3 regions of the Streptomyces sp. NPDC094143 genome follow, and region 1 is predicted to be linked to each of the others. Evidence: riboswitches for the same ligand, from Rfam matches in the RefSeq annotation. Region 1 holds a riboswitch; each other region holds the start of a gene.

Region 1 (4,539 bases):
TGGAGCGCGCCCATGCCCAGCTGGAGCGCGAGTGGCTGGACCGGCTCGGCACGGTCGCCGGCCGCGCCGACGAACTGTGCCGGTACGCCGTGCTGTTCGGCGACCCGCAGCTGGCGCTGACCGCCGTGCAGCGCGTCCTGGAGGTCACGGCGGAGGAGGTCCAGGAGGTCGCCAAGGCCCGGCTGCGCCCCGACAACCGCGCGGTGCTCGTCTACGAGCCCGTCGCCGACCAGACCGACGAGACCGACGAGGCCGACACCGCCGGGGACGCCGCAGCCGCGGCCGGCGACGAGAACGAGGAGGCGGCCAAGTGACCGAGCTGGCCACGATGGACTTCCACCCCCGGCCGCAGGCGGGCGAGGCCCGGCCCTGGGCTTTCCCGGCCCCCGAGCGCGGCACGCTCGACAACGGCCTGACGGTGCTGCGCTGCCACCGCCCCGGCCAGCAGGTCGTCGCCGTGGAGGTGCTGCTGGACGCGCCCCTGGAGGCCGAGCCGGCCGGTCTCGACGGCGTGGCCACGATCATGGCGCGGGCCTTCTCGGAGGGCACCGACAAGCACTCCGCCGAGGAGTTCGCCGCCGAGCTGGAGCGGGCCGGCGCCACCCTCGACGCGCACGCCGACCACCCCGGCGTCCGGATCAGCCTGGAGGTGCCGGCCTCCCGGCTCGCCAAGGGGCTCGGTCTGATCGCCGACGCCCTCCGGGCGCCCGCGTTCGCGGACAGCGAGGTCGAACGGCTGGTCCGCAACCGCCTCGACGAGATCCCGCACGAGTTGGCCAACCCCTCCCGCCGCGCCGCCAAGGAGCTCTCCAAGGAGCTGTTCCCGGCGGGCTCGCGCATGTCGCGGCCCCGGCAGGGCACCGAGGAGACGGTCACCGCGATCGACTCCGCGGCCGTCCGCGCCTTCTACGAGAAGCACGTCCGTCCCGCCACGGCCACGGCCGTGGTGGTCGGCGACTACACGGGCATCGACCTGGACGCCCTGCTCGGCGACACCCTGGGCTCCTGGACCGGTTCCCCGGCCGAGCCGCGCCCGGTGCCGCCGGTGACCGCCGACGACACGGGCCGGGTCGTCATCGTGGACCGCCCGGGCGCCGTCCAGACGCAGCTGCTGATCGGCCGGATCGGCCCGGACCGGCACGACCGCGTCTGGCCCGCGCAGGTGCTCGGCACGTACTGCCTAGGCGGCACCCTCACCTCCCGCCTGGACCGCGTCCTGCGCGAGGAGAAGGGCTACACCTACGGCGTGCGTTCCTTCGCCCAGGTGTTGCGGTCCGCGCCGGACGGGACCGGTGCCTCGATGCTCGCCATCAGCGGATCCGTCGACACGCCCAACACCGGTCCGGCCCTGCAGGACTTGTGGACGGTGCTGCGCACCCTCGCCGCCGAGGGCCTGACCGACGCGGAGCGGGACGTCGCCGTGCAGAACCTGGTCGGGGTGGCTCCGCTGAAGTACGAGACCGCCGCGGCCGTCGCGAGCACGCTGGCCGACCAGGTCGAGCAGCATCTGCCCGACGACTACCAGGCCACCCTGTACCGCGAGTTGGCGGCGACCGGCACGGTGGAGGCCACGGCGGCGGTCGTCAGCGCCTTCCCCGTGGACCGTCTGGTGACCGTCCTCGTGGGCGACGCGGCGCAGATCAAGGCCCCGGTGGAGGCCCTGGGCATCGGCGCGGTCACCGTCGTGGCCGCCGAGTAGCGGCCCGCGCGAGGAGGGGCCCTGGTCGTCTTCCAAGGCACCAGGGCCCCTTTATGTCCGAATTGGGGCGGGAGTTGCCTGTCTGCCCTGTGGGATGCGCTACAAAAGGCCGGATCCGTTTGGGAATTGAAAGTGGCCCCGTTTAGCTTCTTCCGGGCTGTTCGTCAGGCAGTGCGCCGCACCCGCGGCACCGGACAGCCATCGCCGAGTCCCCGTACGGCGCGAGCCAGGGGAGCCGGGGACCCAACCGCAGTCCCTGGGGTGAATCGGACGCCCGCGCGAGTCGCGAGGGGGTCCGTAGGAGACCTTCCTGCTCCGAACCCGTCAGCTAACCCGGTAGGCGAGAGGGAAGGAAAGGACCAGCCACTTCATGGCGTTCACACGCGCCACCGGCAAGCATCGCCGTCCCAGCAGGATCCAGCGCGGCACGGCCCGCGCGGCGGGCGTCGCGGCTCTCGCCACCACCGGTGTGATCGGCACCGTGGCCGCCCCGGCCTTCGCCGCCTCCGAGCCGGCCGTCGAGCAGACCGGCCTCACCCCGGTCGTCACCATGGGTGACACCGTGGCCCAGCAGATCGATGCCCAGGCCGTCGCGCAGAAGCAGGCGGCCGAAGAGGCCGCCGCCAAGGAGAAGGCCGAACAGGCCGCGCGCGAGCGCGCCGCCGAGGCGGCGAAGAAGGCCAAGGAGGCCGCCGAGAAGGCCCGCGAGGCCGAGGAGCGCGCCGCCCGCGAGGCCGAGCGCAAGCGCCTCAACAGCTACGTGTCCCCGATCCCGGGCTCCTACGTCTCCACCGGCTACAAGGCAGGCGGCGCCGTCTGGTCCTCCGGCAGCCACACCGGCATCGACTTCCACGCCGCCACCGGCACCTCCGTCCACGCGGTCGGCGCGGGCACGGTCGTCGAGGCCGGCTGGGGCGGCGCCTACGGCAACCAGGTCCTGATCAAGATGAACGACGGGACGTACACCCAGTACGGCCACCTGTCCTCCGTCGGCGTCTCGGTGGGCCAGCAGGTCACCCCCGGCCAGCAGATCGGCCTGTCCGGCGCGACCGGCAACGTGACCGGACCGCACCTGCACTTCGAGGCGCGCACGAGCCCCGAGTACGGCTCGGACATAGACCCCCTCGCCTACCTCCGCTCGCACGGCGTGAACCTCTGACGCACCCGCTCCGCATCCGAAAGGCCCCGGCTCACCGAGCCGGGGCCTTTCGGCATTCCCGGAGCCCGTGTCCAAAAAATATGCATGGATTCCGGGCTGCCGTCGGAAATTCGGGCTGATTGCAATAGAGTCACGGAACACACGTCACTCGTCGACGTTTCACGGGGATTAAGCGGAGGTCGGGTCATGCGTATTCCCGCGCACTCGGTGTGCACGGCTATCCGGGACGACATCGTCGCGGGGGTCCACGAGCGCGGCAGCCGGCTCACCGAGGAACTCCTCGCGCGCCGCTACGGCGTCTCGCGCGTCCCCGTCCGGGAGGCCCTGCGCACGCTGGAGGCCGAGGGCTTCGTGGTGACCCGGCGGCACGCGGGCGCGTGCGTGGCCGAACCCACCGAGCAGGAGGCGGCCGACCTGCTGGAGATGCGCGCGCTGCTGGAGCCGCTCGGCGCCGCCCGAGCCGCCCAGCGCCGAACCGAGGCCCATCTGAAGGTCCTGCGCGGCCTGGTCCGGCTGGGCCAGGAGCGCGCCCGCCGGGGCACCAGCGACGACCTGCGCTCCCTGGGCGGCTGGTTCCACGAGACGCTGGCCCAGGCCTCGGGCAGCCCCGCCCTGATCGCGGTGCTCTCCCAGCTGCGCCACAAGATCGCCTGGATGTACGCGGTGGAGGCGCCGGCCGATCCGGCGGGGTCCTGGGCCGAGCACGGCGCGATCGTGGACGCGGTGGCGCGTGGTGACAGCGAGCGCGCGCGGGCGGTCACGGCGCTGCACACCGAGCGCGCGACGTCCGCGCACCGCCTGCGCCTGGGCGCCCCGCGGGATCGCGGTGAGCGTGTGAGGAACCCGCAACATCCCGTAAACACGGTGAGCCCGCGGCATTAACACGGAAGCCGTATACAAAGAGTGGAGTTCCGCGGGGGATTTATTGTGCTGCCCTTTTCCCGGTAATCCGGTGCGCCGTCGTGAATTCAAGGCGCTCGGGTCCCCGGAAATGAGTGAAGCCGCGCCAGCCGTGAAGGCCGGCGCGGCTTCACCCCTGGAAAACCGCTGGTACGACTCAGACGGTTTCGGGAAGCTCCTCGAGACCCTCGGAGACCAGCTTCGCCAGCCGGTCCAGGGCGGCGTCCGCGCCCTCGGCGTCGGAGGCGAGGACGATCTCCTCGCCCCCCTGGGCGCCGAGGCCCAGGACGGCGAGCATGGAGGCCGCGTTGACGGGGTTGCCGTCTGCCTTGGCGATCGTCACCGGGACGCCTGCGGCCGTGGCGGCTCGGACGAAGATGGAGGCGGGGCGGGCGTGGAGGCCCTCGGCCCAGCCGACGTTGACGCGGCGCTCAGCCATGTGTTGCTGCCCTTCGCTGTTCAGGGTTGTCTAGACCAGTTTCCCATACGTGGAACCCGGAGCGGACCTGTCGTTCCGCCCCGCTGGTGCCGTCGGATCGCGGCCTCGACCCGACTGACGCCCTCCACAGACTGCCTCGCGCCGTTGTCAGGCGCTAGCCGTACTCTGGGGCCCATGCAGACCTCGCCGGACCGGCACGAGTATCCCGCCCACTGGGAAGCCGACGTGGTGCTGCGCGACGGGGGTACCGCGCGCGTCCGGCCCATCACCGTCGATGACGCCGAGCGTCTGGTCAGCTTCTACGAGCAGGTCTCCGACGAGTCGAAGTACTACCGCTTCTTC
Region 2 (4,539 bases), on a different contig from region 1:
CCGCGAGGCCGGGCACCGGCTCGCACACGTACCGCACGCGCTCGGCGTACTTCCGCTCGACCAGCTCCCGCGTCTCGCGGGTCACGGGCGCGTTGTCGACCACGACGATCTCGAACCGCGGATGGTCCTGGGCCAGCAGCGAGTCCAGCGCCCGGGCCAGTTGCCCGGCCCGCTCCCGGGTGGCCACGACGACACTGGCGTACGGCGGCTCCACCGGCGCGGCGGCCTCCGCCGCGGCGCACTCCGCCCGCGCCCGGGCCGCCAGCACGGCCCGCGGATCCGCCCCCTCCGGGACCTGCGCGAGCAGTGTGCCCACCGGGCGGCCACCCCGTCTGACCAGGGCGAACACCTCGCCGTGGGTCACCGGCGGGCTCCCCGGGCCGGGTCTGAGCACCGCCTCCTCGCCGTCCAGGTCCAGCTCGGCGACCTGTACGGCACCGATGGCCAGGAACCGCCGTATCTCCTCCCGCGCACGCGCCGAACGGGCCATGCGCCCTCCCCCCTCGTCGTCAGGTACGGCGCAGCCGGGCCGCGCCCTTCAGGGTCCGCGCGGCCAGCGCCGCGAGGCGCGGCCGGCCGCGGACGAAGCTGTGCGCGCGGCGCGCCGGCTCGCGGCTCAGCCAGTGCAGCGCCGCGCCCGCCCCAGGCCGGGTCACCGCGCCCTCGTACACGGGCAGTTCGCCCGTCTTCAGCGCGTCCTTGTACTCGGCCGCGCCCCGCCCCAGGTCGAGCGTGCCGATGCCCGCGGCCGCCGCCGCCTCGGCCATGCGCAGGTGCAGCACCAGACCGGGCGAGAACTTCGCGAACTCCGGCTCGTAGGCCGGGAACCAGCAGGCCAGCACCGACGCCGAGCGCAGCCCGAAGTGCGCGGCGACGGGCCGGCCGCCCGCGTACAGCACGGACAGCGTGCCGCTGCACTCCGGGGCCCGGGTGCGGGCCAGGTGCCCGACGAGCCGGGTGATCCACTCCTGCGCGAACCGGTCCCTGCGGCCTGTCCTGCGGTACTGCGCCGACTTCCACTCCATGAGCGTGCGCAGCGCGGCCGGGTCGCGTTCGTCGAACACGAACCGCACCTCGCCGGCCTGCCGGGCCAGCCTGCGCTCCTTGGCCAGGGTGGTCTTCAGGAACTTGGGCGACTGGGCGCGCAGCACCGACTCGTAGGTCTCGTAGCCCTTCTCCACGTCGACGACGTAGGTGGCGTGCTCCTCCGCCGCGTACCGGACGAACAGCCGCTGCTCCGCCTCCAGGTTGTCGAAGGCGAAGGACGACAGCGAGCAGGCCCGCAGCAGTTCGCCCGTCTCCAGGTCCAGGCCGGGCCGCAGGATCGCGCCCTGCGCGTCCGAGACCCCGAGCCCGATGGCGCGGCCCTGTCCCAACGGGCCGCGTTCATAGGGCAGGAAGCCGACCGGCTCCGGGCCCTCGTGGACCACCGCGACCCGGGCCCGCGGCCTCACCAGACCGACGGCCTCGGTGAACTCCGGTTCCATGAAAGGGCTGCGCGGTGCCTCCGAGGCGGCGCGCAGCGCGCGCCAGCGCTCCCTCTCCCCCTCGCCGAGCTCCCCGGGCCCGGCCACGCGAATGCGCCCACTGCTCAACCCGACCCCCCGATCAAGTCCCGCTGGACACTTGGAAGGTACCGCTCGATGCGGCCTCTCGGGTAGGTAGCGGACCATGTTGTTGCCAACTGGTGCAGAGGCCCTCAACCGGGCAATCGGCGTGTGCCGCGCGATGAAACGAAGGGGCGCGTTGTCCGTATTCTCTGATCATGGCCGCACCCCTCGCATATTCACTCATCGCCACCGACCTGGACGGGACGCTGCTGCGCGGCGACGACACCCTGTCCGACCGGTCCCTCGCCGTGCTCGCGCGGGTGGCGGACGCCGGTGCCCAGCACCTCGTGGTGACGGGCCGCCCGGCGCCGAGAGTGCGGCCGCTCCTGGACGACCTGGGGTGCACGGGGCTCGCGGTGTGCGGGCAGGGCGCGCAGGTGTACGACGCCGGCGCGAACCGGATGCTGTGGTCCGTCACGCTGGACCGGGAGCTGGCCGAGACGGCCATCGGGAAGATCGAGGCCGAGGTGGGGGAGGTGTACGCGGCGGTCGACCAGGACGGGGTCGACGGGCTCACGCTCATCGAGCCGGGGTATCTCATGCCGCACCCGACGCTGCCCGCGGTGCGGGTCGACCGGCGCGACGAGCTGTGGGGTGAGCCGATCAGCAAGGTGCTGCTGCGCCACCCCTGCCTGTCGGACGACGAACTGGCGGCGACGGCCCGCTCGGTGGTGGGTTCACTGGCGACGGTGACGATGTCGGGGCCCGGCACGGTCGAGCTCCAGCCGTGCGGTGTCACCAAGGCGACGGGGCTGGCGCTGGCCGCCGAGCACCTGGGGCTGCGGCCCGCGGACACCATCGCCTTCGGTGACATGCCCAACGACATCCCGATGTTCGACTGGGCGGCGCACGGCGTCGCGATGGCCAACGGTCATCCCGAACTCAAGGCCGTGGCCGACGAGATCACGCTGTCGAACGAGGACGACGGCATCGCCGTCGTCCTCGAACGACTGCTGGGCGGGACGGCTCAGTACGGACCGTTGACGTTGTCGATCGAGCCGTAGCGGTCGGCCGCGTAGTTGCAGGCCGCCGTGATGTTGGCGACCGGGTCGTACGGGTCGTAGGGGGTGCCGGGCACGTGGTAGGCGGCGAAGGTCGGGTCGATGACCTGGAGCAGGCCCTTGGACGGGGTGCCCTTGGCGGCGTTCGAGTCCCAGTTGTTGATCGCCTGCGGGTTGCCCGACGACTCTCGCATGATGTTGCGGTAGATGCCGTCGTACGAGCCCGGGATGCCCTTCTGGGCCATGATGTCCAGCGCCTCGCGGATCCATCCGTCGAGGTTGTTCGCGTAGGTCTTCGCGGCGGCCGGGGTGGCCTGCGTGACGCCACCGGCCGGCTTGGCCGGGGTGGCCGACTGCGTCGCCTTCTTCGGGGCGACGGCCTTGGTGGTCCCGACCTTCAGCTTCAGACCCGGGCGGATCAGCTTCGGGTCGTCACCGACGGCGGCGCGGTTGTCCTGGTACAGCCGCTTCCAGCCGCCGGAGACGTCGTACTTCTCGGCGATGCGGTAGAGCGAGTCGCCCTTGACCACGGTGTACGTGAGCGACTTGGCGGGCTGGGCCGCCTGCGCCACGGTCAGCGCGGCCGGGGCGCTCTGGGGCTCCGCGGCGCTCGCCTGCGTCGCGCCGAGGAGCGGCAGGGTCAGTGCCGCTCCACCGGTGCCGACGGCGACGACACCACGGGTGATCGGGTTCCTTGCGGGGCGACGGTGCTTACCTCGTCCGGGCATGGCGATATTCCTCTCCGGCGCCTGCGAGGTGAGCTGTCGGGTTCGGGCCGGGAGGTGCCCGGCCGCACACGGCGTGCTGCTGTCGTGCGCGGCTTCACCCCGAGCCGTTCCGCTGTCGTGCGGACCGGCGACTTACCTGGGTCCCCCGCTCCTGCCCTGCGTGAGTGAGTCGGTGTGTGTGGGGAGTCCGGGCGGCGGCAGGATTCGGCGGTCCGCCGGACTGGGCCGGAACGTATGCGAGAGCACATGCCGGGAACAAGCACCGGAGTCACACGAGGTGCTGTTTGACCTTGGTCAGGGTGGAATGGGCCGCTTGATCCTTTGCGCGAGCCAAGCCTCAACTCGCTTTCGGTGAAAGGCGTAACCACTCGATGCGCCGGCAGTGCCGCGGAAGGGTCGAAGTGATTCAATTCACTGATCGCGACCCGGGGCGCAATGTCCCGCAAGAGGAATTTGCTTCGCCAATGCCGCAAATCTCGCATAGGTCGCGAATTCCCGGTAAGTCGGAACATTTCTGTTCTTATGGGCTGATCGAAAACATTGCGGTCGTGATCGGATACCACCCGGCCTGTAACCATGGGCGCTGGCGGTGATCGAAACGTGACCGGATACGCTGACTCGAGTGATGGCAGCGACCTATCGACAATCCGCGTAAGCACCGGCAGACACCAGCAGACAGGAGACCCCTCGTGACCGACGTCGGGCCATTCGGGCTGAGCGTGCGGGACCAGGCTCTGGAGGCCGATGTCCAGGCCGGACTGGCGGCTGTCGAGGAAGGCCTGCTAGAGGCCACCAAGAGTGCGGTGCCCTTCATCACGGAGGCCGCCCAGCACCTGGTACGGGCCGGCGGCAAGCGGTTCCGGCCGCTGCTCGTGATGCTCGCCGCCCAGTTCGGCGACCGGCACGCACCCGGCATCGTGCCGTCGGCCGTCGTCGTGGAGCTGACGCACCTCGCCACGCTGTACCACGACGACGTGATGGACGAGGCCGCCGTGCGCCGCGGGGTGGACAGCGCCAACACCCGCTGGGGCAACTCCGTCGCGGTCCTCACCGGCGACTTCCTCTTCGCGCGCGCCTCGCACATCCTGGCCGACCTCGGTCCGGAGGCGGTACGGGTGCAGGCCGAGGCGTTCGAGCGGCTGGTGACCGGCCAGATCCTGGAGACGGCCGGACCGCAGGACGGCCGTGACCCGGTCGAGC
Region 3 (4,539 bases), on a different contig from region 1:
CCCAGTCGTCCTCGAACAGCGGGTCCTCGATGGAGACGAGCGGGTACGCGTCGACGAGCTCCGCGTAGTACTCGGTCATCTCGGCCGCCGAGCGCTCCTTGCCCTCGAAGGTGTAGACGCCGTCCTTGTAGAACTCGGAGGCGGCGACGTCGAGCGCCAGGGCGATCTGCTCGCCGGGGGTGTAGCCGGCTTCCTTGATGGCTTCGAGGATGAGGTCGAGGGCCTCGCGGTTGGAGCCGAGGTTCGGGGCGAAGCCGCCCTCGTCGCCGAGGCCGGTGGCCAGGCCCTTGCTCTTCAGGACCTTCTTCAGCGTGTGGTAGACCTCGGCGCCCCAGCGCAGGGCCTCGGAGAAGGACTCCGCGCCGATCGGGGCGATCATGAACTCCTGGATGTCCACGTTGGAGTCGGCGTGCGAGCCGCCGTTCAGGATGTTCATCATCGGCACCGGCAGCAGGTGCGCGTTCGGGCCGCCCAGGTAGCGGAACAGCGGCAGGTCGCTGGCCTCGGAGGCGGCGTGGGCGACGGCGAGCGAGACGCCGAGGATGGCGTTGGCGCCGAGGGAGCCCTTGTTGTCGGTGGCGTCCAGGTCGAACATCGCCTGGTCGATCAGGCGCTGCTCGGTGGCGTCATAGCCGACCAGCTCCGGGCCGATCTGCTCGATGACCGCGAGGACGGCCTTCTCCACACCCTTGCCGAGGTAGCGGTTCGAGTCGCCGTCGCGGAGCTCGATGGCCTCGAAGGCGCCCGTGGAGGCGCCGGACGGGACGGCGGCACGGCCGGTGCTGCCGTCGTCGAGGCCGACCTCGACCTCGACCGTGGGGTTGCCTCGGGAGTCCAGGATTTCCCGGGCTACGACGACGTCGATGGACGGCACGAGCATCTCCTTCTTGATGTGACGCGGGTACGCGGGTCGCGTGGACCCGGCGAGGTGCGGGCCGGTGGCTCGCGACATGAGCCTAACCGGCTCCGGGCGATCGGCCACCGGGTCGCCCACCCCATGGACAGAACCGAGAGTAAATTGTTTCCGAACGGAACAAAGCCGGTTGCCGAAAAAACCCCGCCCCGGTGCGTACGGGGGACGACGCACCGGGACGGGGAGCCCGTGGGGACGGGGATGGGCCGCTGCCTACTTCAGGTGCAGCTGCTGGCCCGGGTAGATGAGGTTGGCGTCCTCGACGATGTCCTTGTTCAGCTGGAAGAGCTTCTCCCAGCCGCCCTTGACCTTCTCCTCGGCCGCGATCGTGCTCAGGGTGTCGCCCTTGACGACCTTGTACTCGCCGTCGCCCTTCTTGACCTTCTTGCCGGTCGGGGTGGTGACGGTCTTCTTGGCGGCCGGGCGCTCCTCGGAGCGGGAGGCCGGCTGCTGGGTCTCGCGGGTCTCGGTGCTCTGCTGGCTCTGGCTCTGGCTCTGGCCCTGGCTCTGCGAGGAGCTGCCGGAGTCGCTGGAGCCGCCACCGGTGTAGCCGGCGCTCGACAGGCCCTTGCCGCAGACCGGCCAGGCACCCTTGCCCTGGCCCGCGAGGACCTTCTCGGCGATCTCGATCTGCTGGGCCTTGGTGGCCTGGTCGGCGGTGGAGGCGTACTTCGTGCCGCCGTAGCCGGCCCAGGTGGAGGCGGAGAACTGCAGACCGCCGTAGTAGCCGTTGCCGGTGTTGATGGACCAGTTGCCGCCGGACTCGCACTGGGCGACGGCTTCCCACTCGGAGGCGGTGGCGGCGGAGGCGTTGCCGGCCGCCATCAGCGGGGCGGCGACGGCGGCACCGGTGACACCGGCGATGGCGATGGCGCGAGTGGCCTTGGACGGACGGCGGTGCGTGCCCTTACCGGAAAACAGCATGGAGAGATCCCCTCACCGACGCCTGCGAGGTGAGCTGTCGGGTTCGGGCCGGTTGAGTTGCCCGGCCGCGTCCCTCGCGGGACACGGCTTCACCCCAAGCCCTTCCGGCCAACCGGCCGGTCGGGCACCTACCTTGGGTCCCCCGCTCCTGCCTACGGCGCTTGACGCGACGACTGTTCCCGTGCGGCCGCTGGCAGGATTCGGCGTTGCGGCAGCCGGGGCTCGCGATGACGAGCGGTCACGACCGTAGACAGGTGATCGGCGGAATTTCAAAGACGATCAGGGCTTCTGAGATCTATCTCTCACCGCACTTATACGGGACATACGGCGCGAAACGTGACGCTAACTCACCCGGTTTCGCGGTGACTTAGGCCCTCGTTTCCGCACTGCCCGAAGGGCTACCCCTCGTCCGCTTCGCCCTCCACCGTGAGCGTCTGACCGGGCTGAACGGGGTCCGCGGCGTCGTCGGCGGTCTTCTCGTCCCCCGTGGCCGGCTCCTGCCATCCGCCGTCGACGGGGAGGGAGTCGGCGATGGACCAGGAACTGTCACCGACACCCACGATGTAGGCGCCTTCGGACGCCTCGCCGGCACTCGTGTCGCCGCGCGAGGCGTGCCGGCCCGAGGAACCGCTCTCACGGCCGCCCGCGGAGTCGGCGCTCTCGTCCGCACTGGGGCCGCGGTGACGGCCGGAGCCGGTGTCCGTGCGGTCCGAAGCGTCACCGGCCGACCGGGAGTTGCCGGAGGCGGCACCCCCGGGCGTGGCCGAGGCCGAGCCGTCCGACGTCCGGCCGGAAGGACGGGAGTCGGGCGACTTGTCGGACTTGGCGGAATCGTCCCGCGAAGTCGATGAGCCGTCAGGCGACGCCGAGCCGGACGGAGAAGGCGACGGGGACGTCGTGGACGCGGAAGGCGAGGAAGAGGAAGAGGAAGGGGACTCGGACGATCCCAGCGAGTCGAGCAGACCGGACGAGTTTGCCGGAGCGGATTCACCGGATTCACCGGACGAACCGGACTCCCCGGTCTCTCCCGACGCGCCCTGCTCGAGGCCGGAGAGCAGCCCGCAGGTGCGCCATGCGCCGACCCCCTGGTCGGCGAGGATTCTCTCCGCCACGGATATCTGCTGGGAGCGACTGGCGAGGTCGGCGCTCGGCGCGTAGTCCAGACCACCGTGGTTCTCCCAGTCCTCCTGGGACAGGGCGAGGCCGCCGTAGTAGCCGTTGCCGCTGTTCTGGCTCCAGGCACCACCCGTCTCGCAGTCCGCGACCCGGTCCCAGGTCGTGCCGTCGGCCGCGCTGGCGCCGGAGGCCCCGAGGAGGGGGATCGCGATGGCGGAGCCGGTCACTCCGGCCGCAACGAGGAGTGCCGGAGCCTGGCGGGGGCGGCGGTGCCGACCGTTCCCGGAGAGCATGCGGAGACCTTTCGCGAGACAGCAGTGACCCACGCGGCGCAGGGGTCCCCGGCCGCGCTGATGGGTGAACGTATCGGCACACGATCACTTGTCACAAGTTCATGCCGTGCAGATCACATGAAGATCACAAAGCTGAGGGCGTGTCACTTCGCGATCGGGGTGAACTCCACCGGCAGGGTGCGCAGCCCGCGCATGATGAGCCCGCCGCGCCATCTCAGCTCGGCCGGGTCCACCGCGAGGCGGAGGTCCGGGAGGCGGGTGAGGAGGGCGGCGAGCGCGGTCTGGCCCTCCAGGCGGGCGAGCGGGGCACCGAGGCAGTAGTGGATGCCGTGGCCGTAACCGAGGTGCTGGTTGTCACGGCGCGACAGGTCGAGCACGTCCGGGTCGGCGAACCGCTCCGGGTCCCGGTCCGCGGCGGCCAGGACGACCAGGACCGGGTCGCCCGCGTCGATCCGCTGCCCACCGATGGTGAGCGGCTGCGTGGCGAACCGCCAGGTGGCGAGCTCGACCGGCCCGTCGTAGCGCAGCAGTTCCTCCACGCCGGTCTCCAGCAGGCCGGTCTCCCCGGCGGCGAGGGAGGCCTGCAGGCGAGTGCGCTGCTCGGGGTGGGTGAGCAGGGCGAAGGTGCCGTTGCCGATGAGGTTGACCGTCGTCTCGAAACCGGCGAACAGCAGGATGAAGGCCATGGCCGCGGCCTCGTTCTCGGTGAGGTGCTCGCCGTGGTCGGAGGCGCGGATGAGGCCGGAGATGAGGTCCTCGCCCGGACCGGGCGCGGCGGGGAGCGCCTCCCGCTTGCGGTGGATGAGGTCGGCGAGGTAGCCGCGCATCTTCTTCACGGACCGCGCCACGCCGCCCCGCGGCCCGCCCTGGTGACGGATCATCATGCCCGCCCAGTCCCGGAAGTCGTCCTGGTCCTCGCGGGGGACGCCGAGCAGGTCGCAGATGGCGTAGATGGGCAGCGGAAAGGCGAACTCGTGAATGAGGTCGGCGCTCCCCCTGTCCGCGAACCCGTCGATGAGCCGGTCGGTGAGCTCCTGCACCCGCGGCGCGAACTCGGCGACCCGGCGGGGCGTGAACGCCTTGGACACGAGCCGCCGCAGCCGGGTGTGGTCCGGCGGGTCGATGTTGAGCAGGTGCGTCATCAGCTCGGCCTTGCGCTCCCCGGGGATGCCGGTCTTGCCCTTGGCGTGCGCGGGTTCGTCGTGGTGCGCCGGGTTCTTGGAGAGCCGGGGGTCGGCGAGGGTCTGCTTGGCGTCGGCGTAGCGCGTGACCAGCCAGGCTTCGACGCCGCTC

What was found. A riboswitch is a leader RNA that binds a small molecule or an ion and turns the genes downstream of it on or off. The one in region 1 is predicted to bind cyclic di-AMP.
Region 2: linked by a shared signal. The riboswitch ahead of ABTZ58_RS26775 (transglycosylase SLT domain-containing protein) and the one ahead of ABTZ58_RS24525 (M23 family metallopeptidase) in region 1 are both predicted to bind cyclic di-AMP.
Region 3: linked by a shared signal. The riboswitch ahead of ABTZ58_RS22190 (transglycosylase family protein) and the one ahead of ABTZ58_RS24525 (M23 family metallopeptidase) in region 1 are both predicted to bind cyclic di-AMP.

What each region holds. Positions count from the first base shown of each region.
Region 1 is NZ_JBEOTZ010000020.1:114,303-118,841, forward strand. It holds gene ABTZ58_RS24515 (M16 family metallopeptidase) at 1-314, shown strand, start outside; gene ABTZ58_RS24520 (M16 family metallopeptidase) at 311-1,699, shown strand; cyclic di-AMP (ydaO/yuaA leader) riboswitch at 1,892-2,057, shown strand; gene ABTZ58_RS24525 (M23 family metallopeptidase) at 2,070-2,858, shown strand; gene ABTZ58_RS24530 (GntR family transcriptional regulator) at 3,045-3,740, shown strand; gene ABTZ58_RS24535 (HPr family phosphocarrier protein) at 3,916-4,197, opposite strand; gene ABTZ58_RS24540 (bifunctional acetate--CoA ligase family protein/GNAT family N-acetyltransferase) at 4,372-4,539, shown strand, end outside.
Region 2 is NZ_JBEOTZ010000023.1:124,123-128,661, forward strand. It holds gene ABTZ58_RS26760 (glycosyltransferase family 2 protein) at 1-490, opposite strand, end outside; gene ABTZ58_RS26765 (GNAT family N-acetyltransferase) at 510-1,595, opposite strand; gene ABTZ58_RS26770 (HAD family hydrolase) at 1,766-2,614, shown strand; gene ABTZ58_RS26775 (transglycosylase SLT domain-containing protein) at 2,578-3,339, opposite strand; cyclic di-AMP (ydaO/yuaA leader) riboswitch at 3,343-3,524, opposite strand; gene ABTZ58_RS26780 (polyprenyl synthetase family protein) at 4,029-4,539, shown strand, end outside.
Region 3 is NZ_JBEOTZ010000017.1:88,896-93,434, forward strand. It holds gene eno (phosphopyruvate hydratase) at 1-874, opposite strand, end outside; gene ABTZ58_RS22190 (transglycosylase family protein) at 1,127-1,837, opposite strand; cyclic di-AMP (ydaO/yuaA leader) riboswitch at 1,842-2,007, opposite strand; gene ABTZ58_RS22195 (transglycosylase family protein) at 2,236-3,246, opposite strand; gene ABTZ58_RS22200 (cytochrome P450 family protein) at 3,390-4,539, opposite strand, start outside.